2 regions of the Stenotrophomonas sp. 109824_Sma genome follow, and region 2 is predicted to be linked to the other one. Evidence: predicted binding sites of a transcription regulator. Region 2 holds the regulator's gene; the other holds the start of a gene.
The links. Region 2 encodes HrcA, which represses chaperone genes, less so after heat shock. Its sites were predicted from a motif close to TTNGCACTCNNNNNNNNNGAGTGCNAA; they were not measured.
Positions count from the first base shown of each region.

Region 1 (14,918 bases), 2.4 Mb from region 2:
GGCAGCGTGCAGCAGCTGGCCGACCTGCTGGCTGGCATCCGCAGTGCGTCGCAGGACCAGCATGCCGGCATCGCCCAGGTGAACCAGACCATCGTGCAGATGGAAGCCAGCACCCAGCGCAACGCCAGCCTGGTGGAAGAGGCCGGTGCCTCGACTGCGCAGATGCAGGCGCAGGTACATGCCCTGGCCGAAGCAGTGGGCGCGTTCCGTCTGCAGTCGATACCGCAGGCGCGTGCGGCGGCCTGAAGCTGCCCCGGTAGTGCCGGCCGCTGGCCGGCACCACCCTTGTGGCTCAATACACGTCGCGGCGGTAGCGCCCGTTTTCCAGCAGCGTTTCCACCACTTCATCACCCAGCGCGGTACGCAGCACCTGGTCCACGCCTTCGGCCATGCCCTGCAGCGAGCCGCAGACATGGATCACCGCACCGCGCTGCATCCACCCGCGCAGCGCATCGGTGGCCGCCCGCAGGTAATCCTGCACGTAACTACCCTCGCCATCGCGCGAGAACGCCAGGTCCACCCGTGCAAGATGGCCGGCGACCTGCCAGGCCTCGATCTCGTCGGCGAACAGGAAGTCGTGTGCGCGCTGGCGCTCACCGAACAGCAGCCAGTGCCCGTGCTCGCCTGCGTGGGCGGCTTCGCGCAACAGGCTGCGCAGCCCGGCGATGCCGGTGCCGTTGCCGATCAGCACCATCGGGGCGCCACTGACACGATGGAATCCAGGATTGCGGTGCACACGGGCAACGATGCTGGCACCGATCGGCGCATGCAACGACAGCCAGCCCGAGCCCAGCCCGGCTCGACCGGAGGCGTCATGCACCAGCCGCACCACCAGCTCCACCACGCCATCATCCGTGCAGGAGGCGACCGAATACTCGCGGCTGGGCAGCAGCGGCAGCCCGGCCAGCCACAGGCAGGCATCCTGCACCGCCAGCGCAGCATCGGCCTCGGGCAGCTCGCGTTCGCTGGCCAGCGCCAGCAGCGTGCGCGGATGGCCGTCGACCAGTAGTGGCTGCAGCGGGTCCAGCCCATGTGCCTTCAACACGGCACCGGCATGCCGCGCGTTGTGGCGGGGCGCGATGTGCAGGATGTCACCCGCCTGCCACTGCATGTCGGCCGGTGTGGCAAGACGGATACGCCAGATGGCTCCGCCGATGCTGCCCGGGTTGAGGCGGTCGCGGCCGAGCAGCCGCCACTCATGCATCTGCGTAGCCGCAGGCAGCATGCTGTCATCGGTGGTGATGCCGGTCAGCGCACCCAGCTGCTGCTGCCACTGGCGCAGCGCCGGCACCGAAGCGGCATCGACATCGATGCGCTCGAACAGCGGACGCGCGCCATTGTCGATCAGCCAGCCATCGAACTGGCGGCCGAAGCCGCAGTAATGAGGGTACTGGCGGTCGCCCAGCGCAAGCAGGCCGAACTGCAGGCACGACAGGTCCAGGCGTTGTGCGAGCAGCAGCCGCGCGGCGCGGCGCGCCGCATCCGGCGGCTCGCCATCGCCGAACGTGCTCAGCACCAGCAATGCCTGGGAGGTGGCCTGCAGCTTCGCGGCATCGACGCGGGCCAGCGGCAGCACCTGCACCGCATGACCGGACGCCTGCAGCTGCGCGGCCGCACGCCACGCCAGTTGTTCGCCCAGTCCGCTCTGGCTGGCATGCACCACCAGCCATGGCGAACCACCGCCATCGGTGGTCGTTGTCGGCAGCGACCGGCGCAGCCCTCGCGCCGCACGTTGGCTGCGGCGGCGGTCCAGATACAGCATCCAGCCGGTGATGAAGAACAGGCTCATGCCCAGGCTGCTGAGCATCACCACCACCCGCCCGGGCACACCGAAGTAGCTGCCCGAATGCAGCGCGAACACGCTGGTGGCCAGCTGCCCGCCCGCACCCTGGCGTGCGTACGGACGGGCATCGAGAATCGCGCCGCTGGCCGGATCGAGCTGCAGCAGGTCATGCGCACGATCGTGGTGGCCGCCGCGCTGCGACGGATCGCCGGCCATCACCCGCACGTTCAGCGCCTGCCCCGGCTTCTCCGGCAGACGCAGGTCGATGAAGCCGGTGCGCACGCCGGGCAGTGCGTACAGCGTGGCCTCGATGCGATCCAGGTCCAGTGCCGCGTCGGCGGCCACCTTGTGCTTTGCCGCCGGCGCCACACCCAGCAGCGTGTTGGCCGCGTTGCGGTACCAGTCGAACGACCACCACAGGCCGGTCAGTGCACTCATCAGGTAGATCAGCAGCACCCAGGTGCCGATCACCGAGTGCAGGCTCCACAGGAAGCCACGGCCGCTGCGCGTCCACTCCACCGCCAGCCAGCTGCGCCAGTGCCACCAGCGCCGTGGCCAGCGCAGGTAAAGACCGGACAGGGTGAAGAACAGCAGCGCGATCGCACAGCTGCCGGTGATCCACTTGCCGCGCTCACCGGCGGCGAGGTGGCGATGCAGGTCTTCGACGAAGTCGAAGAACGCCTGCCCGCGCAGGGCGCTGAAGCGCTCGCCGCTGTACGGATCGAAGTACACCCAGTGGTCCTTGCCGCCGGCAAATCGCGCAACCGACGGCCGCTGTCCCGTGGCGTCCACGCGCAGGCGTTGCAGGGGCCGCTCGCTGCCGGCCTGCAGCAACGGCACCAGTTCACTGAGTGCAAGGGGATGCTGGCCGTCCGCATGGTGCTCGGCGATTTCGGCGAAGCCGGGATTGGCCGCGCGCAGCAGCTCGTCCTCGAAGGACAGCACGGCGCCGCTGAGGCCCATCACGGCCAGGACGGCACCGGCGGTGATGCCCAGCAGCCAATGCAGTTGGAACAGGACGTTCTTGAACATCGAAGGAGAGGGGCCCGGGAGGCTGCCGCCCGCATCCTGCGCAACAGCAAATGAGAATTAGTCGCGGAATTCTCCGTGGCGCCCTGCCTGCGGTCAAGCGGAGGGATCGGCCGGGCGGCGCCCGGCACCTGCGGTAGTGGCCGGCCGCTGGCCGGCAACAGCAACAGCAGGTTGCCACTCCACCATGGACAGATTTCCGCGATCTGGTGGAACGGCAGTGGGGTCAGATCCGTTTTCCGCAGGAAAACGGATCTGACCCCGGATTTATTTCGATATCTGACAGATGTGTCGACCAAGGTCGACACCTACCAACAGCTGCGGGAGTCTGTCAGAGGCGGGGCGGTGTGGGTGGTCAGGACCGTTGGCGCCATGGATGGCGCCATCGAGCCCCCATGGATGGGTTTACGGCGTGTCCTGCCCAGCCACACCGCCCCGCCAGGCCATCAGCAATCCGGAGCCGCATTGGCTTTGGCTTTGGCTGTTGCCGTGGCTTGAAGGCCTCTGCAGGTGCAGGGTGCAACCCTGCCGGACCCTCACTTCACCCAGCCGTCGATCTCACCGTGCTCGAACGGCCCCAGCTTCGCCTTCACCAGCCGCCCCTGTGCATCGAACAGCGCGCTGTAGGGCAGCAGGCCCTGCATATTGCCCAACTGCACGCTGGCATCGCGTGGCCCCGGCGTCTCGACCACGATCGGGTAGTCCACCGGCACCCGCAGCAGGAAAGCGCGCACGTCGTCCGGGGTATCGAGCGCAATGCCCAGCACCTGCACGCCGTTGTCGCCCTGGGCATCGGCGAAGCGCGCCAGTTCGGGCATCTCTTCCACACAGGGCGCACACCAGCTGGCCCAGACGTTGATCAGCAGCGGGCGGCCGGCGAAGCGAGCGCGCAGGTCCAGCGGCTGTCCCGCCAGGTCCGGCAGCGTCAGCGCCGGCAAGGGATCACCCACCTGCAGCGGGGGCGTCACGGCCGTCGCCGTGGAAGCCGTCGCTGGCGCGGCCGGTGCAGACGGGCCAGGTGACAATCGATGCCCGGCCCACAGGCCGAGGCCGGCGGCCAGCACCGCTGTCCACAGCAGCGCTGGCCGTTGCCACTTCATCGTGCGGTGCGCAGCAGCGCTTCCTCGACCACCGCCTGGGTCAACAGGGTCGGCAGCACGGTCGGCGGCGCGCCGGGGCCATACACCACGTACAGCGGCACGCCCACGGCCTTGTGCTCTTCCAGGAACGTGGTGATCTGCGGGTCGACATTGGTGTAGTCACCGCGCATGTACACCGCGTTGGTGCGCTTGAGCAGTTCCTTGAACTCCGGCCGCGACAGCACGGCGCGTTCATTGGCCTTGCAGCTCACGCACCAGTCGGCGGTCATGTTGACGAACACCACGCGGTTGTCGGCGCGCAGGCGGTCCAGCAACTGCGGCGAATACTCGACCACGTTCTCGCTGGCCGCCTGTGCGGCCCGTGCCGGCGGTGCCAGCTGGGTCACGCCCCAGGCAGGAACCAGCGCACCAATCGCCAGCAACACGCCGAGCAGTGTCACCGCGCGCGAGCCAGTCCAGCGGTTGCGTTCAAACAGCCACAGGCCGAAGGCGAACAGCAGCAGGCCGCCCAGCACCAGCGCCATGCCGTCCACGCCGCGCTGCTTGCCCAGTACCCACAGCAGCCACAGCGCGGTGGCATACATCGGGAAGGCCAGCACGTGCTTGAGCGTTTCCATCCACGGGCCGGGCTTGGGCAGGCGGCGTGCCAGCGCCGGCACGAAGCCGATCAGCAGGAACGGCAGCGCCAGGCCCAGGCCGAGGAACAGGAACACGGTCATCGCCTTCAGCGGCGGGGCAATGAAGGCATAGGCAATCGCCCCGCCCATGAACGGGCCGACACAGGCGCTGCCGACCAGGCAGGCCAGCGCACCGGTGAAGAAATCACCGGCCGGGCCGCTGCGGCTGGCCAGCGACTGGCCGAGGTTGCCGATGCCACCGCCGAGGGTGAACACGCCCGACAGGCTCAGGCCCACCGCGAACATGATGTACGCCAGCGCCGCCACCACGCCCGGGTGCTGCAGCTGGAAGCCGATGCCGACGGCGTTGCCGATCGCGCGCAGGCCCACCATCAGCGCACCGATCACCGCGAAGGCGACCAGCACGCCCAGCGTGTACCAGAGGGCATGGCTGCGCGCACGCTCGGGGCTTTCGCCACTCTGCGCCAGGCTCAGCACCTTCAGCGACAGGATCGGCAGCACGCAGGGCATCAGGTTCAGCACCAGGCCGCCGGCCAGCGCCAGCAGCAGCACCCAGACGAACGAGCGGTCCGGATTCGGCGTGGTCACCGGTGGCCGCGTGCGCAGGGCGTTGCCATCGCGCGCGTCGGCGGCGAACTCATTGCGTGCGCCCTCACTGCCGCTGGCGGCGGGAGCGGCGCTGCCGTCGTTGGGCACGGTCGGCAGCAGGCGCAGCGGTGCGCCGTTGGCGGATTCACGTGGCGCGCCGGCGGCGCGCAGCGGGCTGATCACCTCGTTGCGTGCTGGCGCCTGGTCAGTGCTGGCGGAGAGCTTGCCCGCCGGAATCGACAGCTTCACCCGGCGGGTCATCGGCGGGTAGCAGATGCCATCGGTCTGGCAGCCCTGGAAGGTCACCACCAGGGTGCTGTCGACCGCATCAGTGACAGTGCGGCGCAGCGGCAGCGGCACTTCCACCTGGTTGAAGTAGACCGAGACATCGCCGAAGTGCTCGTCGCGATGCGATTGCGCGGCTGGCCAGCGCGGCTTGTCGGCCAGCACGCCGGCGCTGCCTTCCAGCTTCAGCGAGGTGCGGTCGCGATACAGGTAATAGCCGGGCGCTGGGCTGAAGCGCAGCAGCAGGGTGTTGCCGTCACTGGCGATGGCATCGAAGCCGAACGCCTGTTCCGACGGCAGCGGCAGGGCCTGGCTGTTGTTGGCCGCGCCCGGCAGGCGCAGGCCACCGCTGTTGCCGGCACCGGCCAGCGGGTTGTTGAACGGGCTGGCCGCACCCGTACGCGCGGCAGGCGGCGCGGACGCCGCACCGGCGCCCGGCAGGGTGACCTGCACCACGCGCTTCTGCGGCGGGTAGCAGACACCGGCATCGGCGCAGCCCTGGTAACGCACTTCCAGGCTGATGGTGCCGGCGGCGTCGGTCGGCGTGCCGGGCAGGGTGGCCTGCAGGCGCTCGCGATAGGTCTCGACCTCGCCGAAGAAATCGTCGTGGTGCCTGTCGCCCTTGGGCATCTGCAGCGCGCCGGCGTTGAAGGCCGGGTCGGCCTTGACGCTGGTGCGGTGGCGATACAGGTAATAGCCCGGTGCGATCTTGAACTGCAGTTGCACCTGGCCCCGTTCGGGGGCACTGGCGGTCAGCGCGAACGCCTGGTCCACCGGCAGCAGGTCCTTCTCATCCAGCGCGAAGGCCGGCAGCGAGAGCCACAACAGGGCGCACAAGGCGGCGCCGCGCGCAAACAGAGTCTTCAATCAGTGTCCTCCCGGGTCTGTGCCCGGATCCAGTCCAGATACGCCGGCAGGCCGGCCCGGGTTTCGACCGCGATGCACTCCGGGAGTTCATACGGATGCAGTGCGACGATCCGGGCAATCGCGTCATCGACGCGGCTCGCGGTGGTTTTCACCAGCAGCTGCAGTTCGGCGTCGGTGGTCACCTCGCCCTGCCAGCGGTAGGTCGACTGCGCGCCATCGAGGCGGGTTACGCACGCCGCCAGGCGCTCGCCGACCAGCGCGTGCGCGATGCGCTCGGCACTGGCCCGGTCCGGGCAGGTGGTCAACAGCAGCAGGACGGGATCGACGGTCGACATGACCGTCGAGTATAGGGCCGCCGCCGGGTCAGGGCCCGGCGGCGGCGGTGGACCGCTGCGTTGCGCGGTCAGTTGGCCAGCTGGCAGGTGGCCGGCTTGGCCGAGGTGAACAGGGCCGGGGTTGCCCACTCGGGGTGGTCGATGAACGGATTGCGGTTGCCCTGGAAGCTGTAGACCACGTCATTGCGCGCACGCTCGGCATCATCCGGCGGATCGGACAGGTGCCAGTCGATCAGGGTCGACAGCAGGCCCATGTAGGCCGGCGAACTGCTGGTCTTGACGATCTTGCTGCGGTCGTCGGTCAGCTCCAGGTCCGGCTCGGACTGGCCGGTGGCCGCATCCTTGCCGCCCTCGTAGCGGATCGCCATGTACATCACCGCACGCGCCATGTCGCCCTTGCGCTTGCCCCACACCTCGAAGGTGCCGGTGTTGCCGTCCGGCGTGCGCACCCAGTTGGAGTTGCCCGGATAGCCACCGCTGCCGCCGCCCTGACCGTTGTTGGCCTCGGTGGCGCGCTCGCCGCAATTGGCGTCGCACTTGCCGAACGGCTTGTTGCCACGGTCGGCGTTCCACTGCGCGTCGGTCAGGTACAGCATGTGGGTGTCGGTGTACGGCGCGTACGGCAGGCCCTTGTCGCCGGTGGTGCTGGCAAAGCCCAGCGAGTTCGGCCAGGTGTGCTCGCGGTTGTACTTCAGGCCACTGCCGCTGCCGGCGCGATCGGTCACCTTGGCGTAGCTGTGGTTGCGATACGCATCCAGGATCCTGCCGGAATTGTTCGGATCCTCGTCGGCGATTTCCAGGATGGTCCAGGTACTGGTGCCCGAGCCACTGTACGGATAGGCGGTGTGGCCCTTGATGGTGGCGTGCAGCGAGCAGCGCAGCTGGCTGGGGCTGCTGGTGTTGACCTTGGAGTAGTAGCCGGCCGGCACGCCCGGGTTGCCCGGGTCCGGATTGCCGCCGGTGCTGGCCACGGTGAAGGCGATGCGGCTGTCGGCGGCCGGGTGCGCGCCCTGCAGGTCGGTGATGCGCGCGGCACGGATATCGAAGCGGCAGGCTTCACCGGCCACCAGCGCGGTGTTGGTGGACAGCTTCACGCTGCGGCCGCTGGCCGGGAAAGTCAGCGGCACGCTGCCGGAGGTGCCGCAGCTCAGGGCGAAGGCGCCACTGGCCAGGTTCACCGTCTCGCTGAACACCACTTCCAGGTCGGCGGCGGCCGGGAAGGTGCTGCTGCCCTGCGCCGGGGTGGTGGTGGAGACCGACGGCGGCGTGTTCGGGCCCGGGGTGCCACCGCCGCTGAAGGTCTGGCCGTTGTTGCAGCTGCCGAACGTCTGCTTGGCCGACTCGGCCCAGGTGAAGTGGGCGTACTGGCTGCCGCTGCCGGTCAGCTGCAGCGAGGTGCCCGGCGCCGTGCTGTTGGTCTCGGCCACCGGGATGTTCTGGCTGGTCATGCCGGCGGCAGGGCCGCCGGAGGCGGTGATGGCGCCCTCGTAGCTGAGGAACTGGACCACCTTGCCGCTGGCATCGACCAGGGCGATGCCGTCGTTGGGGCCGTTCTGGATGCCGTTGGTCGGGTAGTTGACCACGGCGATCGTGGCGCTGCCGCAGCCGGCGGCGCTGCCAGCCGGCACCGGCTTGTTGTCGTACACCACGGCGGCCGAGGCGTTGGCGCCGTTGTACAGGTACAGGCGGTAGCCGGACAGGTCCTCACCGGCGGTGGCCACGACCTCGATCGCTTCGCCGACGTCACCGGCGGCGGTGCTGTCGTCGTAGTGCAGTTCATTGATGAAGACCTCGGCCTGGGCCGGCGCGGCGGCCAGGGCCAGCAGGCAGGCGGCGGCAAGCGGGGACAGCAATCGCATCGACTACTCCTTGTGATTGGGAATGCGCGGCCGAGCCTAAGGCCGATCCAGTGACACTTTGTCGTAAATGAACGTCAGATATCTGACAGTGCGACGCTGGTCACCAAATGTCGAGGGTTTTGGGCACGGGGTTGTCGCGCTGCACCGGCCTGAATGCCTTCACGCAGGGTGGGAATCCGCGCATCCCGGGGCGGCGAAAATTTTTGCTCGCCCGGCCTTGAAAGGTCCGGGCGCAGCTCCATCTCTGTCCTGCTCCCGATTCATCGGGCTTTTTCGCGAGCAATGCTGGCAGTCACCTGGGGTGAGTGCTAACATCGCCAGACTTTTTCAGACCAATCAATAACTTAAGAGGTCTCTCATGAGCATCAAGCCGCTGCACGACCGCGTTGTGGTCAAGCCGATCGAAGCCGACGAAATCTCCGCCGGTGGCATCGTCATTCCGGATTCGGCCAAGGAAAAGTCCACCAAGGGTGAAGTCGTGGCCGTCGGCCCGGGCAAGCCGCTGGACAACGGCAGCGTGCGCGCTCCGTCGCTGAAGGTCGGCGACAAGGTCATCTACGGCCAGTACGCCGGCAGCTCGTACAAGAGCGAAGGCGTCGAGTACAAGGTCCTGCGCGAAGACGACGTGCTCGCCGTCATCGGCTGAGCCCCGGCGCGACCTGTTTCAACCTGATCCCCAAATCCCAGCCGCCGGGCCTCGTCCGGCGCTACCAATGAGGTAAATGCAATGGCTGCCAAGGATATTCGTTTCGGTGAAGACGCCCGTTCGCGCATGGTGCGCGGCGTCAACGTTCTCGCCAATGCCGTCAAGGCCACCCTGGGCCCGAAGGGCCGCAACGTCGTGCTGGAAAAGAGCTTCGGCGCGCCGACCATCACCAAGGACGGCGTCTCCGTCGCCAAGGAAATCGAACTGGCTGACAAGTTCGAGAACATGGGCGCGCAGATGGTGAAGGAAGTTGCTTCGCGCACCAACGATGACGCGGGCGACGGCACCACCACCGCCACCGTGCTGGCCCAGGCCCTGATCCGCGAAGGTGCCAAGGCGGTTGCCGCCGGCATGAACCCGATGGACCTGAAGCGTGGTATCGACAAGGCCGTCGTGGCCGCCGTTGCCGAACTGAAGACCATCTCCAAGCCGACCGCCGACGACAAGGCGATTGCCCAGGTCGGTACCATCTCGGCCAACTCGGACGAGTCGATCGGCCAGATCATCGCCGACGCGATGAAGGAAGTCGGCAAGGAAGGCGTGATCACCGTTGAAGAAGGCTCGGGCCTGGACAACGAGCTGGACGTGGTCAAGGGCATGCAGTTCGACCGCGGCTACCTGTCCCCGTACTTCATCAACAACCAGCAGTCGCAGACCGCTGATCTGGATGACCCGTTCATCCTGCTGCACGACAAGAAGATCTCCAACGTCCGTGACCTGCTGCCGGTGCTGGAAGGCGTCGCCAAGGCCGGCAAGCCGCTGCTGATCGTGGCCGAGGAAGTCGAAGGCGAAGCGCTGGCCACCCTGGTGGTCAACACCATCCGTGGCATCGTCAAGGTCGTGGCCGTCAAGGCTCCGGGCTTCGGCGACCGTCGCAAGGCGATGCTGGAAGACATGGCCGTGCTGACCGGCGGCACCGTGATCTCCGAAGAAGTCGGCCTGTCGCTGGAAAAGGCCACCATCAAGGACCTGGGCCGCGCCAAGAAGGTGCAGGTTTCCAAGGAAAACACCACCATCATCGATGGCGTGGGCGACAAGGCGGCCGTCGATGCACGCGTCGGCCAGATCAAGACCCAGATCCAGGACACCTCCTCCGACTACGATCGCGAGAAGCTGCAGGAACGCGTGGCCAAGCTGGCCGGCGGCGTTGCCGTGATCAAGGTCGGCGCGTCGACCGAAATCGAAATGAAGGAAAAGAAGGATCGCGTCGACGACGCCCTGCACGCCACCCGTGCAGCCGTTGAAGAAGGCGTGGTCCCGGGCGGCGGCGTGGCCCTGGTTCGTGCGGTCACCGCACTGGCCGGCCTGAAGGGTGCCAACGAAGACCAGAACCACGGCATCCAGATCGCCCTGCGCGCGATGGAAGCCCCGCTGCGCGAAATCGTGGCCAACGCCGGCGAAGAGCCGTCGGTCATCATCAACAAGGTCAAGGAAGGCACCGGCAGCTTCGGCTACAACGCCGCCACCGGCGAGTTCGGCGACATGCTGCAGTTCGGCATCCTGGACCCGACCAAGGTGACCCGTTCGGCGCTGCAGAACGCCGCTTCGATTGCTGGCCTGATGATCACCACCGAAGCCATGGTTGCCGAAGCTCCGAAGAAGGACGAGCCGGCCATGGGTGGCGCCGGTGGCATGGGCGGCATGGGTGGCATGGGCGGCATGGACTTCTAAGTCCACGTCCCCGGCGGTCGTTGCCGGCCCTGGTCGGCACGCCTTCCCGATGCAAGGAAGAACCCCGCCGCGAGGCGGGGTTTTTCGTTGCCCGGTTGCTGCCGCCGCAGCGCATCGCTACGCTCGGTGGCCATGCCTACCTCGTTCATCATCGTTGACGACTTCCTTTCTCCTGCCGATGCGCAGGGGTTGCGCCAGGCGGCGCTGGGCCTGACCTATCCCGTGCAGGAGGGCGCGTTTCCCGGCCGCAATTCGCAGCAGCGGCTGGATCTGGATGGACTGTCCGGCGCGGTCTCGCGGCTGGTCAACGAACCGCTGCGGCCGGTCAACCCGCTGCAGTCGCACGGCAAGTTCCGGATCACCCTGGCCGGTGATACCGGCCGCGCCAAGGTGCACGCCGACCACTCGCACTGGTCGGGCATCCTCTACCTGAGTGCACCGGAGCACTGCGAGGGCGGCACCGAGTTCTTCCGCCACCGCCGCACCGGCACCGAGCGCATGGCCCTGGATGCAGCGGAGCTGGCCGCATTAGGCTATGCCAACGGCGGCGACATGCATCGCGACATCATCGAGCGCGACAGCAACGACGACAGCCAGTGGGAAATGACCATGCGCATCCCGATGCGCTTCAACCGGCTGGTGCTGCTGCGCCCCTGGTTCTGGCACACCGCCGGGCCCGCGTTCGGCGACTGCCTGGAGAATGGCCGGCTGGTGTACCTGATGTTCTTCGAACAGGCGCGATAAGCGGGGCAGCCATCCACGCCGCGCTCGCCACGCAGGCGTCATCGCACCGTCACTCGACGAATGCCTTCGCCGCGCCGTACTCCCACTGCCATGGCACGCCGGTATCGCCCAGCACGAACGCCACCAGTGCCGGGAACGTAGCCTCCGCCCGTACATCGTTGCCCAGGATCACCACGCAGCGTTTGTGCCGCTCGATGCACACCAGGGTGTTGCCGACCGCATCGTCGTGGCCGCCCTTGTAGAAGCCTGCACCCTGGGGACCACGGAAGGTCACTACGCCCAGGCCCGCGGCCAGATCCCTGTGCTGCTGCGCAACGGGCAGCTCCGGCTGCAGTGTTGGGAACTGGCTGGCGGTGGTGATCGGTAGCTGTGGCCGCACCAGCTCCCTGCGCATTGCCGGGGACAGCCCATCGCCGCGCACATAGCCGGCGGCGAAGTGGGCCATGTCGGTGATGGTGGTATCCATCGACCCCGCCGCCCGCACACGGCTGCGTTCATCGTGCGGCTCTGAATTGCCTTCGGCCGTCCAGCCATCGGCCAGGTTGCCGGCGAAATCGCTGCGCCACGTCATGCTGGTCCGCGCCATGCCGAAGCGATCGAACACGCGCTGCTGCATCAAGGTGCCCACGTCCTGACCCGGCCGCCCGCGTTCAATCACGAACTGCAGCAGGATCAGCCCATCACCGGAGTATGCGTAGCGGCTGCCGGGGTCGAAGTGGAACTTCAAGCGGCCATCCGGTTCGAGAAAGCCGAAGTTGGCGAAGCCGCTGGCGTGGTTCAGCAGCCGTCGCGGCGTGAGCTGGCGCCAGCGCGCATCACTGGCCAGCACGCTGTAGTCGGCGTACTTCTTCGGTTCCGGTGGATAGTCCGGCAGCGGTTTGTCCAGGGCGGTAGCAATGCTGGCGTCCAGATCGATACGCGCGTCCTGCACCAGTTGTGCGACCAGGTACCCGAACGCCATCTTGGTCAGCGATGCGGCGTACATCACAGTGTCGGTGCGCAGCGGCTCGCCCGCGGCGTTGCGTTCACCGTAGGCGGCCACGTGCACCACCTTGCCGTCGTCGATCACCGCCAGCGCCATCCCGCGCGCATGGGCCGCCTGCATCAGCCGCTGTGCTTCGGCATCGATGCGAGCCGGCGTGGGCACGGGTGGCGGCGCGGCCAGTACCGCCAGCGGGAGCAGCGTCAGCAACATCAGGGTGGCACGGCACATGCGTGGAACTCCTGGTGGGGCGCACGGCGATGCTACGCCAGGCTGCCGCTGGCGTCATTGCCAGATGTCAGCTGGCCTGCGGCCGGCGCAGGCAGATCCGGGCCGCGCCGGCACCGAAGTCCACCTGGCCTCCGCGCATTGCATCGGCACCGAGGATCAGCGCCGGCCGCGCCTCCAGGCCGATCGCCTTGAACACCGGTAGTTCGCTGATGCGGACCTCCATCGACGGGTGCTTCCAGCCGCTGCCGGTCATCCCGGGCAGGGTGTACAGCCAGGTGGCCTGCGCGCCGCCGCCCAGCCCCTCGGTGCCCTTTTCGCGCATGCTTACCCGTGCGTCGCTGCCGTCGGTGCGCAACCCCAGTGCGCGGGCCGCTTCAGCGTTGAGAACAGTCTGCGCCGCGCCGGTGTCGACCACGGCAATGGCCTCCACACCCGGCGTGCCCAGTGCCAGTGTGATGAAGCCGAACTGGCGCAGGCTGGCAGTGCGCTCGGGCAGCGCATTGGGCTGGCAACCCGGTCCTTCCAGGTTCAATCGGCCAGGCGTCCATAGCGCCAGGCGATTGCCGCCGAAGTCCCAGCGCGTGTCCCAGCGTCCGGTCAGGTCATTGCCGATCAAACCGTCGATGGCCGGATCATCGTCCTTGGCCAGGGAGGACAGGTCGACCTGCATGCCACGGGCCTGCAGCTGCCAGCTGCCCAGCTGCCAGGACGTGCTGCGCGTGCGCTGCAACCGGGCCGCCTTCGCACTTGCGCCCTGGGCGTGCGATACCGCCGCATCCGCATCCTCCAGGCCATAGCGCCTCGCCACACGGGCATCGACCAGCGTTGCCCCGGCGGCACTGTCGACCACGAAGCGCAGCGGTTCGGCGCGTCCGTCCAGCAGGACGGCCACCGCCGGATGACCACCCTGCATCCACATTGGCAGCACGTGTTCGGGGGCATCGGACGCCAGCGCAGGCAGCGGCGCAGCAAGCAGGGACAGGAGGATGAGGCGCAAGGGAAATCTCCGCAGTGATCATGGGCGCCCATTGGCGCGCAGCGGCGTATCGCGGGAATATCGCTGTTGATACCGTCCTGATACAGACCGGCCCGATACTGCCCGCATGACGACTCCCGCCCGTGTCATCGTTGTCGATGACGACGCCAGCATCCGCGATGCCATCGCCGATTGCCTGTTGCTGCATGGCTACCAGGTGCGGGTGGCCGCGGACGCGACGGCGCTCGACATGGTGCTGCAGAGCGAACGGCCCGACCTGATCATCCTTGACTGGATGATGCCCGGCGAGGACGGGCTTTCGGTCTGCCGCCGGCTGCAGGCACGCGCCATCCCGATCCTGATGCTGTCGGCGATGGGCAGCGCGCCGGATCGGGTGATCGGACTGGAGATGGGTGCGGACGACTACCTGGCCAAGCCGTTCGATCCGCGGGAGCTGCTGGCACGGGTACGCGCGCTGCTGCGCCGCCAGCACAAGCTGCGCGCGCAGGTGGCCAGCGAACTGCGCTTTGCCGGTTGGCGGCTGCTGCCTGATCAACGTCGCCTGTTCGCGCCGGACGGAAACGAACTGATGCTCAGCCGCGGTGAGTTCAGCCTGCTGCTGGCGCTGGCCGAACGTCCCGGGCGGGTGCTGGGGCGTGAGCAGCTGCTGCAGCTGAGCCGCGGTGAACCCACCGACAGCGTCGATCGTGCGGTCGACCTGGCGATCAGTCGGCTGCGACGCAAGCTGGGGCAGGCCTCACCCGGTGCTGAAGCCCTGGTGCAGACCTTGCGCGGTGAAGGCTACCGCTTCGACGCCGAGGTACAGGTGTTGTGAGCAGCCGGTGGCCGACCGCGCGCTGGATCGCGATGCTGGCCCTGGCCAGCCTGCTGCTGGCGACATTGGTCAGCGTGGCCGTGGTTGGCTGGATGCCCCGGCCCGCGCCTCCGCCGATGCGGTTGGACCAGGCCGTGCAGGTGCTGCGCGGCGAACAGGCCGCAGCGCCATTGGGCCTGCATCTGGCGACACAGGACGCACCACCACAGGGCAGCGCCAGCGACTGGCTCACCCAGTTGGCGGCGCTGCAGATGGGTTTGCCGGCGAAGGAGGTACGCCTGGTCTGGAG
Region 1 covers NZ_CM151078.1:4,247,991-4,262,908, reverse strand. The annotation lists gene ACZK1G_RS19985 (methyl-accepting chemotaxis protein) at 1-246, shown strand, start outside; gene ACZK1G_RS19980 (PepSY domain-containing protein) at 293-2,815, opposite strand; gene ACZK1G_RS19975 (TlpA family protein disulfide reductase) at 3,349-3,912, opposite strand; gene ACZK1G_RS19970 (protein-disulfide reductase DsbD family protein) at 3,909-6,290, opposite strand; gene cutA (divalent-cation tolerance protein CutA) at 6,287-6,625, opposite strand; gene ACZK1G_RS19960 (endonuclease) at 6,694-8,484, opposite strand; gene ACZK1G_RS19955 (co-chaperone GroES) at 8,843-9,130, shown strand; gene groL (chaperonin GroEL) at 9,212-10,861, shown strand; gene ACZK1G_RS19945 (DUF6445 family protein) at 10,994-11,605, shown strand; gene ACZK1G_RS19940 (serine hydrolase domain-containing protein) at 11,655-12,818, opposite strand; gene ACZK1G_RS19935 (pepsin/retropepsin-like aspartic protease family protein) at 12,886-13,815, opposite strand; gene ACZK1G_RS19930 (response regulator) at 13,922-14,629, shown strand; gene ACZK1G_RS19925 (sensor histidine kinase) at 14,662-14,918, shown strand, end outside.
Region 1: a site for HrcA is predicted at 8,770-8,796, ahead of ACZK1G_RS19955 (co-chaperone GroES). Genes of this name have one in related genera too.

Region 2 (14,918 bases):
TCCGATGCGGAAGTGCACTTCACCGCCGGGCGTACGCGAGGAATGGATCGAAGCCAGGCTGATGCCATGCTGCTCGAACACGTTCAGCAGCTCGCGCAGCGAGCCAGGCCGGTCCTCCGGCAGGTGCACCGACAGCGCGTTGCGCTCGGTCAGGTCGGCCAGCAGGTACCCCACGCGTTCGAACGTGTAGTTGCCGTCCGCCAGCGCCTGCTCGCCGAAGGCAGCGTGATTGGCCGACAGCAGGTGCTGACGGAATGCAGCACGTGCGCGGTCGTCGCCCTGCCCGACCTGCACCTGCAGAGCCTGCAGCTGCCCCACCAGCCGCTCCAGCATCGGTGCCACGTACGGGTTGCCGAACTGGATGTCTTCGTAGATCGCCGGATTCAGCGACAGGATGCGCGAGATGATCGCCGTATCCAGCTCGAACGACGCCGAACGGTACGGCATCATCGCGGCCAGATCGCCCAGCTGCGGCTGGTACTGGCGCAGCACGCCGGCCTGGGCCAGGTGGGTGGCATGCACCATCGCCTGCACCAGCGCCATCATCTGGTCGTGGTGCTGCGGCGTGGCGCGCGCGCACTCGGCCTGCAGCGCCGTGCACAGCGTATCGACCCACGGCTGCCAGTGCTGCAGGCGCGCTTCGCAGACCACCATCACCCGGCCCTTCAGGGTCGGCGCCTTCGGCGGCGCGGTCATCGGGTGCAGGCCGACCACTTCGGCCTGCGAGGCCAGCATCGCCTGCACCGGTGCCTCCTTTACCGAGGTCACATCCAGCCACAGCCTGCCCTGCTCGCGGCCCGCCGATTGCCGCACGTACTCGGCGATCAACGCCGGCGTGTGCCGGATCGGTGCCGAGAACACCAGTACATCGGCCTGCGCCAGCAGCTGTTCCGGCGTGTGCGAATCCGGGTCGGCCGGGTCGTGGCCGATCACCTGCAGCTGCAGGTGCTGCTGGAAGAAGCGGGTCAGCCAGCGCCCATAGGCACCGGCGCTGCCGATGATGCCGACCGTGCGCGGCGTGCGTGGATCCAGGCCGCTCATGCCACGCGTTCAGCGCGGAAGCGCGTTCCTTCGGCCAGCGCCGCCGGCGCAGCAGCGATCACGTCGAACTCCTCGAAACCGTTGTCCAGGGTCGCCTCCAGCGCCGCATGGGTGCCAGCGATGGCACGCGAAATCGCCTGCTGCATCGACTCACCGCGCAGCAGGAACGACACCACCAGCGACATCAGCACGTCACCGGTGCCGGCCACATCCACCGGCAGCAGCGGTGAGGTCCAGCGCCAGGTTTCCTCGCGACCGACCGCCAGGGTCACCAGTTCACCCGGGTTGCCGCCCACGCTGTGCGCGATCACCCAATGCGGGCCACGGTCCAGCAGCGTGCGCGCGGCGGCAATGGCATCGGCCTCGGCCAGTGCCGGCATGCCGGTCAGGCGATTCAGCTCGAAGGCGTTCGGCGTCACCAGCCAGGCATGCGGCAGCAGGCGCTCGGCGAAGATCGCTTCCAGGCCCGGTTCCACGTAGGGGCCGGTATGGGTGTCACCGATCACCGGGTCCAGGCAGTAACGCAGCTGCGGGCAGGCCGGCAGGATGTTGTCCAGCCAGTCGGCGAAGGCGGCACCGTTGGCGGTGCTGCCGAAGTAGCCGGAGACGAGCATCTTCGCCCGCTGCGGCAGGCCGCGTTCGCGGGCGCCGAGCAGCAGGTCGGCGAACCAGTCGGCGGGCAGCACGCGGCCGCGGGTGGTGTCGTAGAACGGCGCATTGCTCAGCAACACGGTCGGGATTTCCGCGACGCGCACGCCGAGTGCACGCATCGGCGGCACGGCGGCGCTGTTGCCGGCGTGGCCGTAGACAAGTTGCGACTGGACCGAGATGACATCGATCGGCGACGGGCCGTCGGGCCGCTGGCGGCGGCCGTGGACCAGGTGGTTATCGAGGGATTCGCTCATGCCCGCATTCTACGCCCAAGGGGGTTTTCGGCAGGGCTTGCAGCCCTGCACCTGCAGAATCAACGTCAACGTCAACGTCAAAAGCCAAAGCGGCATTCCGTGAGTTGGCGGGACGGTGTGGGTGGGCAGGACACGCCGTAAACCCATCCATGGGGGCTCGATGGCGCCATCCATGGCGCCAACGGTCCTGCCCACCCACACCGCCCCACCTCTGACAGACTCCGGATGTCTGTTGGTAGGTGTCGACCTTGGTCGACACATCTTTCAGATATCGATATACAAAAATGGGGTCAGATCCGTTTTCCTTCGGAAAACGGATCTGACCCCCAAGAGCTGTTCCGACAGATCACGGAAAACTGTCGAAGGCGGGGTGGGTGCGGTTGAGGGGGCGTGAGCCGCATGGATGCGGCGACCGAGCTTACATGGACGTACTTGCAGCGTCCCCCTCAACCGGACCCACCCCGCCAATCCACGGATAGCCAGCTTTTGCCGTTGCCTTGGCTTCAGCAGGTGCAGGGCTGCAAGCCCTGCAAACCCAAACCCCTCAGTGAGCAGCAGGCCGCGACGGCGGCAGCCACGCCGCCACGATGCCCAGCAGCGGCAGGAACGCGGTCAGCTGATAGACGTACTCGATGCTGGTCTTGTCCGCCAGCAGGCCCAGCACGGCCGCACCCAGCCCGCCCATGCCGAACGCGAAGCCGAAGAACAGGCCCGACACCATGCCGATGCGGTGCGGCATCATTTCCTGTGCATACACCACGATCGCCGAGAACGCCGAGGACAGCACGAAGCCGATCAGCACCGCCAGCACCGTGGTCCACAGCAGGTCCGCATGCGGCAGCATCAGCGCGAACGGGGCCACGCCGAGGATCGAGGTCCAGATGATCGGCTTGCGGCCGATGCGGTCACCCAGCGGGCCGCCGAGGAAGCCGCCAGCGGCGGACGCCACCAGGAACGCGAACAGGTGCAACTGGGCCTGTGCCACCGGAATGCCGAAATGGTGGATCAGGTAGAAGGTGAAGTAGCTGCCGATGCTGGCCATGTAGAAGTATTTGCTGAAGATCAGCACCAGCAGGATCGCCAGCACCTTGGCCACGGTGCGCGGCGGATGCCGCGGCACCATCGCAGCCGTGCTGACCGGTCGTGGCGTGCCCAGATGCAACGCGTACCAGCGGCCGACATAGGTCAGTAGAGCGATGCCGATCAGGGCGGCGCCGGCAAACCACGATGCGGCATGCTGGCCATACGGCACGATCACCGCCGCTGCAATCAGCGGGCCCAACGCCGTACCGAAATTGCCGCCGACCTGGAACACCGACTGCGCGAAGCCGTGACGGCCGCCCGAAGCCAACCGCGCAATGCGCGAGGCCTCGGGATGGAAGATGGCCGAACCGATGCCGACCATTGCCGCCGCCATCAGCACCACCGCGTAGTTCGGCGCGAAGCCGAGCAGCAGCATGCCGCACAGGGTCGAGGCCATGCCGATCGGCAGCGAATAGGGTGCCGGGCGACGGTCGGTGGCCATGCCGATCAACGGCTGGAAGATCGACGCGGTGAGCTGGTAGGTCAGCGTGATCAGGCCGATCTGGGTGAAGCTGAGGTTGAAGCCGCCCTTGATCACCGGATAGATGGCCAGGATCAGCGACTGCATCATGTCGTTGACGACATGCGAGGTGGAGATGGCGGCCAGCACGCCGGGAGCCACCGGGCGTGAGGTCGTTGCGGGAGAAGCCAGGGTCGACATGGACACAGTCAGGTTGGGGGCGAGCCACGCATGCTACGGTGGGCCCCCACTCCCTTCTGCCGCGTTCGGGTCATGGCATATCGCAAAAAGGACACTCCCTGCCCGATCCGCGAGACCGCGCCGTGGAACGAGGTGCCGGTACATCGCCCGGTGACCAGCCGCGCCCGCCACTACCCGCCCGGCACCCACATCGCGCCCCACCGGCATCGCCGTCACCAACTGGTCTTCGCCATGTCCGGTCTGATGGTGGTGCGCGCGGACGGCGGCCGCTGGGTCGTGCCCTCCACCCGCGCGATCTGGGTTCCGGCCGGCATGGCGCATGCGGTGGACTGCATCGCCGAAGTGCACATGCGCAGCCTGTACGTGGAACCGGACTTTGCACCGCAACTGCCGGATGGGGCGTTCGCAGTGCAGGTGGCGCCGCTGCTGCGCGAACTGCTGCTGGCCGCCAGCCTGATCGAGTCCGCGCACGTGGACGACAGCCGCGACGGCCGCGTGGTGCGCCTGCTGCTGGACGAACTGCACCGCATGGACGTGCTGCCGCTGCACCTGCCCTCGCCCACCGACCCGCGCCTGCAGCGGATCTGCCAGCACATCCAGAAGCATCCTGGCGACGATGCCACGCTGCAGGACTGGGCGCAGGCGCTGCAGGTGGACGTGAAGACCATCCAGCGCCATTTCGCCAGCGAACTGGGCATGACCTTCGGGCAGTGGCGGCAGCAGGCGCGGCTTCTGGCCGCCCTGGAGCGACTGGCGGTCGGCGACAAGGTCATCGATGTGGCGCTGGCGATGGGCTACGACAGCCCGAGCGCGTTCACCAGCATGTTCAAGCGGCAGCTGGGGCAGACGCCGGCGGCATTTTTCCGATGATCCCTTGAACGGCATCCACGCATGGCGTGGATCTACTGCACCACAAACGACAACGCCGGGCATGGCCCGGCGCTATCGTTCATCGCTTCCGTCGAAAAACTCAGGACGTCATCCGGTCCCAGAAGCCCTTAACGCCATCCATGAAGGTGGCCGACTTCGGCGAATGCTTGCGCGCTTCCTCGCCGACGAAGGTGGCTTCGAACTGTTCCAGCAGCTTGCGCTGTTCGTTGGTGAGGTTGACCGGGGTCTCCACCACCACGCGGCAGTACAGGTCGCCCTCGCTGCGGCTGCGCACCGAACGTACGCCCTTGCCACGCAGGCGGAACAGCTTGCCGGTCTGGGTCTCGGCCGGGATGCGGATTTCCGCTTCGCCGCCGAGGGTCGCCACGCGTACGGTGTCACCCAGCGCCGCCTGCGAGATGCGGATCGGCACCTCGCAGTGCAGGTCGTCGCCATCGCGCTGGAAGATCGCATGCTCGCGCACGCGCACTTCCACGTACAGGTCACCCGGCGGCGTACCGGCCGGACCGGCCTCGCCTTCGCCCTGCAGGCGGATACGGTCGCCCGTATCGACGCCCGCCGGCACCTTCACCGACAGCACCTTGTCTTCCTCGACACGGCCGTTGCCGTGGCAGGTCTTGCAGGGCTTGGCGATGATCTGGCCACGGCCACCGCAGTTGTGGCAGGCCTGCTGCATGGCGAAGATGCCGCGCTGGATGCGCACCTGCCCACGGCCATGGCAGACGTTGCAGGTCTCGACCTTGCCATCTTCGGAGCCACTGCCATCGCAGTCGCCGCACTCGGCCAGGGTCGGGATCTCGATGCGGCGCTCGACGCCGCGCACGGCCTCTTCCAGGTCCAGCTCCATCACGTAGCCGATGTCGGCACCGCGACGGGCCTGGCGCGGACCACCGCCGCCACCGCCAAAGATGTTGCCGAAGATATCGCCGAAGATATCGTTCATGTCCGGGCCGCCCGGACCACCGCCGCCCATGCCGTGCTCGAACGCGGCGTGGCCGTGGCTGTCGTACATGCGGCGCTTGTTGCCGTCGGACAGCACTTCGTAGGCTTCCTTGCACTCCTTGAAGGAGGCTTCGGCCGCCGCATCACCCGGGTTGCGGTCAGGGTGGAACTTCATCGCGCAGCGACGGTAGGCCTTCTTCAGCTCGTCGTCGGTGGCGGTGCGGGCAACGCCCAGCACTTCGTAGTAATCGCGCTTGCTCATATCGTGAATCGGGTTCCGGAAAGTCGGGATTCGTCAAAGCGGAAGAGCGGAACCAGGTCCGCTCTTGCGTCGGGCGCCCCGACACGCCGGTGGGCGGTCAGGACCCTGATGCGACAACGGGACGCTGATGGCCAGCGTCCCGTGTCGGTCCGGATCAGGACTTCTTGTCGTCCTTGACTTCGGTGAACTCGGCGTCGACCACGTCGTCCTGCGCCTTGCCGGCGTTGCCGGCGTCGGCACCCGGGGCACCGCCCTGGTCGGCCGAAGCAGCGGCGAACAGCGACTGGCCAGCTTCCTCCAGCACCTTCGACTTGGCTTCGATCTGCGCCTTGTCGTCACCCTTCATCGCGGTTTCCAGGTCGGCCAGGGCCGCCTCGACCTTGCCGATCACTTCGCCGCCGACCTTGCTGCCGTGCTCGGTGATGGCACTGCGGGTGCCGTGGATCAGGGCGTCGGCCTGGTTGCGGGCCTGCACCAGCTCCTGGAACTTCTTGTCTTCTTCGCGGTTGGCTTCCGCGTCGGCGACCATGCGCGCGATCTCTTCCTCGGACAGGCCCGAACCGGCCTTGATCTCGACCTTCTGTTCCTTGTTGGTCTTCTTGTCCTTGGCCGACACGTGCAGGATGCCGTTGGCGTCGATGTCGAAGGACACTTCCACCTGCGGCAGGCCGCGCGGGGCCGGCTCGATGCCGGACAGGTCGAACTTGGCCAGCGACTTGTTGAAGCGGGCCTGTTCGCGCTCACCCTGCAGCACGTGCACGGTCACGGCCGACTGGTTGTCCTCGGCGGTGGAGAACACCTGCGAGGCCTTGGTCGGGATGGTGGTGTTCTTCTCGATGATCTTGGTGAACACGCCACCCATGGTCTCGATGCCCAGCGACAGCGGGGTCACGTCCAGCAGCAGCACGTCCTTGACGTCGCCGCCCAGCACGCCGCCCTGGATCGCAGCACCCAGTGCCACGGCTTCGTCCGGGTTGACGTCCTTGCGCGGTTCCTTACCGAAGAACTCGGTCACCGCCTGCTGCACCTTCGGCATGCGGGTCTGGCCACCGACCAGGATCACTTCGCTGATGTCGCTCGAACGCAGGCCGGCATCGTTCAGGGCGACGCGGCACGGCTCGATCGACTTCTTGATCAGGTCTTCCACCAGTGCTTCCAGCTTGGCGCGGGTCAGCTTGATGTTCAGGTGCTTCGGGCCCGAGGCGTCAGCGGTGACGTACGGCAGGTTCACTTCGGTCTGCTGGGCGCTGGACAGCTCGATCTTGGCGCGCTCGGCAGCATCCTTCAGGCGCTGCAGGGCCAGCGGATCCTTGCGCAGGTCGATGCCCTGGTCCTTGTTGAACTCTTCAACCAGGTACTCGATGACGCGGTTGTCGAAGTCTTCGCCGCCCAGGAAGGTGTCGCCGTTGGTGGCCAGCACTTCGAACTGCTTCTCGCCGTCGACGTTGGCGATCTCGATCACCGAGACGTCGAAGGTGCCGCCGCCGAGGTCGTACACCACGATCTTGCGATCCTTGTTGTCGCCCTTGTCCAGGCCATAGGCCAGCGCGGCCGCGGTCGGCTCGTTGATGATGCGCTTGACGTCCAGGCCGGCAATGCGGCCGGCGTCCTTGGTCGCCTGGCGCTGGCTGTCGTTGAAGTAGGCCGGCACGGTGATGACCGCTTCGGTGACCTTCTCACCGAGGAAGTCCTCGGCGGTCTTCTTCATCTTTTCCAGCACCTTGGCCGAGATTTCCTGCGGGGCCATCTTCTTGCCATCGCTGGTCGACACCCAGGCGTCGCCATTGTCATGGGCCAGGATGCCGTACGGGACGTGGGCGATGTCCTTCTGCACTTCGGCATCGGTGAACTTGCGGCCGATCAGGCGCTTCACCGCGTAGAAGGTGTTCTTCGGGTTGGTGACGGCCTGGCGCTTGGCCGAGGCGCCCACCAGGACTTCGCCGTCCTTGGTGTAGGCGACGATCGACGGGGTGGTGCGATCGCCTTCCGAATTCTCGATGACGCGGGCCTTGCCGCCGTCCATGATCGCCACGCACGAGTTGGTGGTGCCGAGGTCGATACCAATGATCTTGCCCATGGGGGAGACTCCTGAGGATGCTTGTTGGGGTCAGTCCGGCCGTTCGGCCGGTGGATGAATACGATGTGGGGGAGGCTCGTGGAACATTCAAGCCATCTCCCGAACGCTGTGTTCAGCGCCTGGAAAACCTTGCCGGGCATGGCCCGGCACGATCGGGACCGGGCATCGCCCGGCCCGATCGATCAGTCGGCGGCCACCACCACCAGCGCCGGCCGCAGCAGGCGCTCGTTGAGCAGGTAGCCCTTCTGGAACACGGTCACCACGGTGCCGGGAGCGGCACCCGGCGCCGGCACCTGGCTGATCGCCTGGTGGTGCTCCGGGTTGAACGGCTGGCCGGTCGGGTCCAGCAGGACCAGGCCATTGTCGGCGGCAACCTTCAGCAGCTGCTTGTAGGTCAACTCCAGGCCCTCCCGCAGCGGATGCGGGTCATCGCCGGCAGCCTTCAGGCCGGCATCCAGGCTGTCGAATACCGGCAGCAGCTCGCCCAGCAGCTTCTCGTTGGCGAACTTGCGGGCCTGCTCGATGTCACGGGCAACGCGCTTGCGCTGGTTCTCGAGGTCGGCGCGCTCACGCAGCGCATCGGCCTTGATCTGCTCGACTTCGGCGCGCAGGCGCTCCACTTCGTCGTTGACGCCGGCGGCGGCGGCCGCATCGGCGGCAGTCTGCTGGGATTCGATATCTGGATGTTCGTGGTTCATGTCTGGGTCCCTGGCGGTCAGTCTCCGCCTCCACCCACCCTAGTGTGGGCGGGATGCTGCGTTTCAAGCGTCGGATGTTCCGGGAGTGCGCCCGGCCGGCGAAAAGGCCGCGCCAAGCACATCGGCGGTGGCCTGGACCAGCGGGATCATGCGGTCGTAGGCCATCCGCTTGGGGCCGATCACGCCCAGCACGCCCAGCACCTGGCCATTGGCGGTGTACGGGGCGGTGACCAGCGAGACCCCCTGCAACGGCATCATCCCGGTCTCTTCGCCAATGAAGATGCGCACCCCCGGGGCCTGGATGGTGCGCTCCAGCAACTGCAGGATCTCGCGCTTGCTGGAGAACAGCTCGAACAGCTCGCGCAGGCGTTCCAGGTCGGACAGGTCCTGCACCCCCATCAGGCGGGTCTGGCCGGCCACCAGCATGTCGTCGGCCGCCGGCTGCAGGGCCTGCTCGGCCAGCTCGATGCTGTGCGCCAGCAGCTGCTCCAGCTCGGAGCGGGCATCGCGCAGCTCCAGCAGCAGGCGGGTGCGGATCTCGGCCATCGGCAGGCCGGCGAAGTGCGCATTGAGGTAGTTGGCGACCTGCTCCAACTGGCCCGGCGCGAACTCCTGGCGGGTCTCGATGACGCGGTTCTGCACCTCGTTGTCGGCGAACACCAGGATCGCCAGCACCCGGCGCCCATCCAGCGCCACGAAATCGATCTGGCGGAAGGCGAACTGCTCGCGCCGCGGCGCGCTGACCACGCCGACGAAGTGGCTCATCGCCGACAGCAGCTCCGAGGCGCTGCCGAGCAGGGCCTGGGTGCTGCCGCCGCCGGCCAGCTCCTGCCGCAACCGGGCCAGCTCACCCTCGCCCGGCGGCTGCATCTGCAGCAGGCTGTCGACGAACACCCGGTAACCATGCGCGGTCGGGATGCGCCCGGCCGAGGTGTGTGGCGAGGCCAGCAGCCCCAGGTCTTCCAGGTCGCCGAGGATGTTGCGGATGGTGGCCGGGCTGACCTCCAGGCCGGCCACGCGCGCCAGCGTCTGCGAGCCGACCGGCTCACCGTCCTGGATGTAACGCGCGATCAGCGTGCGCAGCAGATGGCGCGCACGCGGGGCAAGCTGGTCGGGAGAACCGTGCATGGAATCAACCTGTGAGACACGGACACTAGATAATGGCGGCGGATCACCTTGGCAAGTCATTGGACCTCCCTCGCCCGCGTGCTAGCGTTGCGCGGCTGCTGACACCCCCTTACCCATGCTCAGACATCTTTCGATCAAGGATTTCGCCGTCGTCCGCGCCACCGAACTGGAGTTCGGGCCAGGCATGACCGTGGTTTCAGGCGAGACCGGCGCCGGCAAGTCGCTGATGGTCGACGCGCTGGGCTTCCTGTCCGGCCTGCGCGCCGACAGCGGCGTGGTCCGCCATGGCGCCGCGCGTGCCGAGCTTTCGGCCGAGTTCGCGCTGGACCAGCTGCAGGCCGCGCGCCAGTGGCTGGCCGACAACGAGCTGGACGACGAGGAACAATGCCAGCTGCGCCGCGTGATCCGCGCCGATGGCGGCTCGCGGGCGTGGATCAATGGCCGCCCGGTGACCCTGGCACAGCTGGGCGACCTGGCCGCGCTGCTGGTGGAGATCCATGGCCAGCACGAGCAGCAGGCCCTGCTGGCACGCCCATCACAGCTGGCCCTGCTGGACGCCTATGCCGGCAACGAGGACGAGCGCCGCCAGGTGCGCCGCGCCGCTGCGGCCTGGCAGGCCCTGGTCGATGAATCGCTGGCGCTGTCGCAACAGGGCGACGTCAGTGACCGGATCGGCTTCCTGGAACACCAGCTGCGCGAACTGGACCGCGAAGACCTGGAACCGGAGTCGATCGTCGCACTCGGTGCCAGCCACCGCCGCCAGGCCCATGCCAGCGCCCTGCTGAGCGCCTGCCAGGCGGCCAGCAACCAGCTCAACGGCGACGACGGCAGTTCCGCGCTGGACCTGCTGCAGCAGGTGCGCCACGAACTGTCGCGCCTGATCGAACACGACCCGCGCCTGGGCGAGGTGGACGGCCTGATCGAGAACGCCTCGATCCAGCTGCACGAAGCCCTGTCGCTGCTGGACCGCGTGCATGACGACCTCGACGCCGACCCGGAGCAGTTCGAGGAGAACGAGCGTCGCCTCGGCCGCCTTCACGACCTAGCCCGCAAGCACCGCGTGCCGATGGACGAGCTGGGCGCGCAGCGCGAGCGCATGCATGCCGAAGTGGAACAGCTGCGCGGCGCCGACGAACGCTTGCAGCGCCTGGCCGGCGAGATCGACAAGGCCGCCGCCGCCTGGCGCGTACAGGCCGAGGTGCTGACCGCCAGCCGTCGCAGCGCCGCTGCCGAACTGTCGGCCACCACCACCGGCATCATCGCCGAGCTCGGCATGGGCGGTGGCCAGTTCCTGATCGAGCTGGAGCCACAGGACGCCGGCAAGCCCGACCCGCAGGGTGCCGAACGCGTGGAGTTCCTGGTGGCGGCCAACGCCGGCCAGCCGCCGCGCGCCCTGCGCAAGGTGGCCTCGGGCGGTGAACTGTCACGTATCTCGCTGGCCATTGAAGTGGCTGCGCTGGACCTGGATGCGGTGCCGACCATGGTGTTCGACGAGGTCGACTCCGGCATCGGCGGTGCAGTGGCTGACATTGTTGGCCAGAAGCTGCGCGCCCTCGGCGAAAAGCGCCAGGTGCTGTGCGTGACCCACCTGCCACAGGTCGCCTCCAAGGGTCATGCCCATTACCGGGTCAGCAAGGCCCCGGTGGAAGGCATGACCCAGAGCGCAGTGGAAAAGCTGGACAGCAAGGCGCGCGAGGAAGAACTGGCGCGCATGCTCGGTGGCGTGGAAGTGAGCAAGGAAGCGCGCGCCGCCGCCCGCAAGCTGCTGCAGGTGTAACGCGGGCCGGCTTCCGCGCGGTAGTGCCGGCCGCTGGCCGGCAACCCGATGGGGGTCGGCGAAGATCGTGAGGTTGCCGGCCAGCGGCCGGCACTACCCCCGTGGCTGCGTCAGATCGACGTTCTCCACCAGGAAATCGAGGAAGGCGCGCACCCGCAGCGGCAGGTAGCCGCCCTGCCCCAGGAACACGGCGTGCACCTCTTCAAGGTCACCGGGGTTGGCTTCCTCCAGCACCGGCAACAAGCGCCCGGCGGCAATATCCTGCTGCACCTGGAACGCTGCCAGCCGCGCCATGCCCAGCCCACCCAGCACCAGCTGGCGCAGTGCATCGCCGTTGCTGGCGCGCGCATTGCCACTGGGCAGCAGCATGCGTTCGCGACCGTCCTGCAACAGCGGCCAGCCCTGCATCGCCCGCGCATGGCCGATATCCAGCCGGTTATGCGACTGCAGCTCCTCAGCCGTGCGTGGCAGCCCGTGCTGCAGCGCGTAGGCGGGCGCAGCCACGATCATCATCCGCGTCGCACCCAGCCGCCGCGCCACCAGGCTGGAGCTCTTCAGGGGACCGGCCCGCACCGCCACGTCGGTGCGCTGCTCAAGCAGGTCGATCACCTCGTCGTTGAGGGTCAGGTCCACGCCTACCTGCGGGTTGCGTTCGAGGAACGCCGGCAGCAGCGGCAACAGGAAATGCTGGCCGAATGGCACGTTGGAATTGACCCGCAACCGCCCACGCGGCTCGGCATGGGCGCTGGCACAGCGCTCGGCCTCCTCCAGGTCGGCCAGCACGCGCAGGCCGCGCTCGTAGAACGCGCAGCCTTCCGGGGTCAGCTGCAACTGGCGGGTGGAGCGTTGCAGCAGGCGCGTACCCAGCCGCTGCTCCAGCCGGGCCACCAGCTTGCTCACCGCTGACGGCGTCATGTCCAGGGTGCGTGCGGCGGCGGAGAAGCCACCGGTCTCGATCACCCGCACGAACACTTCCAGTTCGCCGGATCGGTTGATGTCGGGTCGCGCCATGGCGATGAATCCAGTTCACAGATGATTATCCATGCGCAGTCTAGTTCACAGATCGATGGAGAATCACCATGGCCGTCCCTCCTCCCGGGATTGCCCGATGAACCGCTTCAGCCAGCTCACCGCGACCGCCTTGATCGCCCTGTCCAGCGCAGCCAGCGCCGCCCCGGACCCGCACTGGGTCGCCAGCTGGCAGGCCAGTCCGCAACCGGTCTGGGGCGCCGATTTCCTGTTCCCGACCCTGGTTCCGGCCACGCTGCAGGACCAGACCTTCCGCCAGACCGCGCGCATCAGCCTGGGCGGGCCCCGGCTGCGGGTGCGGCTGAGCAATGCCTACGGCACCGAGCCGCTGCGGATCGGGGCGGCCAGCGTGGCCGCACACGCGGGTGTCACCCCGCAGCCGCTCAGCTTCGACGGCCAGCCCGGCGTATCGATCGAGCCCGGTCAGGAACGGCTGAGCGATCCACTGGCGGTGGCCACGGAAGACCGCCAGGCGTTGCAGGTCAATGTCTTTGTGCCGGGGCCGACGCCACTGCAGACCTTCCATTGGGAGGGGCGCCAGACCAGCTGGATCGCCGGCGGCAACCAGACCCTGGCGCGCGACCTGCAGGGTGCCAGTTCCACTACCGCCCGCCTGTTCCTGACCGGTATCGAGGTCGAGGCCAGCGCCAGCGCGCGCAGCGTGGTGGTGATCGGCGATTCGATCACCGATGGCGCCACCGCCAGCCTCGACCAGGACCAGCGCTGGACCGACCACCTGGCCGCACGCCTGGCACCGCGGGGCGTGGCGGTGGTCAACGCCGGCATCTCCGGCGGCCGGCTGCTGCGTGACGGCATGGGCGAGTCGATTCTGGCCCGCCTGCAGCGCGACGCACTGGATCAGCCCGGCGTGGACAGTGTGATCGTGCTGATCGGCATCAACGACATCAGCTGGCCCGGCACCGCCTTTGCCCGCGCGCAGCCCCGGCCCAGCCTGGCCGAACTGCAGGCCGGCTATCGCGCCCTGGCCGAACAGGCCCATCGGCGGGGTCTACGCATCCTCGTCGCCACCCTGACGCCGTTCGCCGACGCCCTGCCCGGCACGCCGCTGGACGACTACTACCAGCCGGACAAGGAGGCCCTGCGCCAACAGCTCAATGCCTGGCTGCGCAGCGACAGCCCGTTCGATGCGGTGATCGACCTGGATGCGGCGCTGCGCGACCCGGCCGATCCATCACGGATGGCCGCCGCCTACGACTCCGGCGACCACCTGCATCCGGGCGATGCAGGTAACCGGGCCATGGCCGAGGCGGTGGATCTGGAGGTGTTGCTGGGCGCATCCGAAACCCCTGGGGTCAGATCCCTTTCCCAGGGGAAAGGGATCTGACCCCACCCAACGAAAAACCCCGGGCAAGCCCGGGGTTTCGTCGCATCCAGCTGGCCGGATCGGCTTACTTGCGCTTCTTGCGCACGTACAGCACCAGCGAGTGCTCTTCCAGCTCGTAGCCGTGGTCGGCCGCGATCTTGCGCTGCAGCTCCTCGATCTCGTGGCTTTCGAACTCGATGATCTTGCCGCTGTCCACGTCGACCATGTGGTCGTGGTGGCCGCCACGGTCCAGCTCGTAGACGGCCTGGCCGCCCTCGAAATTGTGCTTGAGCACGAGGCCGGCGGCCTCGAACTGGGTCAGCACCCGGTAGACCGTGGCCAGGCCGATCTCGTCGCCATGCTCCAGCAGCTGGCGGTAGATGTCTTCGGCGGTCATGTGGTGCTGGGCATTGCGCTGCTCGAGCAGCGCCAGGATCCGCATCCGCGGATGGGTCACCTTCAGGCCGACTTTACGCAGGTCGTGGGTTTCCATAGGTCTCCGTTCATTGGCGATTTAGCGCCAGCTGCCTCGGATTGGGTCGCGGTGGCACGCCGGGAGTGTATCATCGGTTTGATTTCCCCAACCGCCAGTCCCGATGCGCAATCTCCTGTTGGTCGCCGCCGTCGCCCTGTCCACCACCGGGTGCGGCATCATCTACAAGCAACCCATCTATCAGGGCAACCTGATCCGGGAAGATGCCGTGGCCAAGCTGCAGGTCGGGCAAAGCAAGCAGCAGGTCACCGCGCTGCTGGGCACCCCGTCCATTCCCGACCCGTTCCACGCCCAGCGCTGGGACTACACCTCCAGCCAGCGCGTGAACCGCCTCGGCCGTACCGAAGTGAAGAACTTCGTGGTGTTCTTCGAGAATGACGCCGTGACCCGTTGGGAAGGCGACTACTTCCCGGGCAACGACAAGGCCCTGGCCCAGCAGACCGTGCGCCAGTTCGGCCGCAACCTGCCGAAGGACAAGAAGAAGAAGGGCCGCTGAGGCCCCTGCCCGTCCGCAAGGACGGGTTGCCGGGATCAACCGCCGAGCGCGCGACGCCGGCGGTTGTCCTTGGGGTCGGCCAGCAGCGGGCGCAGCAGCTCGATGCGGTCC
Region 2 covers NZ_CM151078.1:1,887,120-1,902,037, reverse strand. The annotation lists gene ACZK1G_RS09180 (prephenate dehydrogenase) at 1-1,041, opposite strand, end outside; gene pdxY (pyridoxal kinase) at 1,038-1,946, opposite strand; gene ACZK1G_RS09170 (MFS transporter) at 2,491-3,690, opposite strand; gene ACZK1G_RS09165 (AraC family transcriptional regulator) at 3,763-4,560, shown strand; gene dnaJ (molecular chaperone DnaJ) at 4,661-5,785, opposite strand; gene dnaK (molecular chaperone DnaK) at 5,940-7,862, opposite strand; gene grpE (nucleotide exchange factor GrpE) at 8,045-8,560, opposite strand; gene hrcA (heat-inducible transcriptional repressor HrcA) at 8,624-9,688, opposite strand; gene recN (DNA repair protein RecN) at 9,804-11,465, shown strand; gene ACZK1G_RS09135 (LysR family transcriptional regulator) at 11,559-12,476, opposite strand; gene ACZK1G_RS09130 (SGNH/GDSL hydrolase family protein) at 12,574-13,839, shown strand; gene fur (ferric iron uptake transcriptional regulator) at 13,904-14,311, opposite strand; gene ACZK1G_RS09120 (outer membrane protein assembly factor BamE) at 14,415-14,807, shown strand; gene ACZK1G_RS09115 (RnfH family protein) at 14,843-14,918, opposite strand, start outside.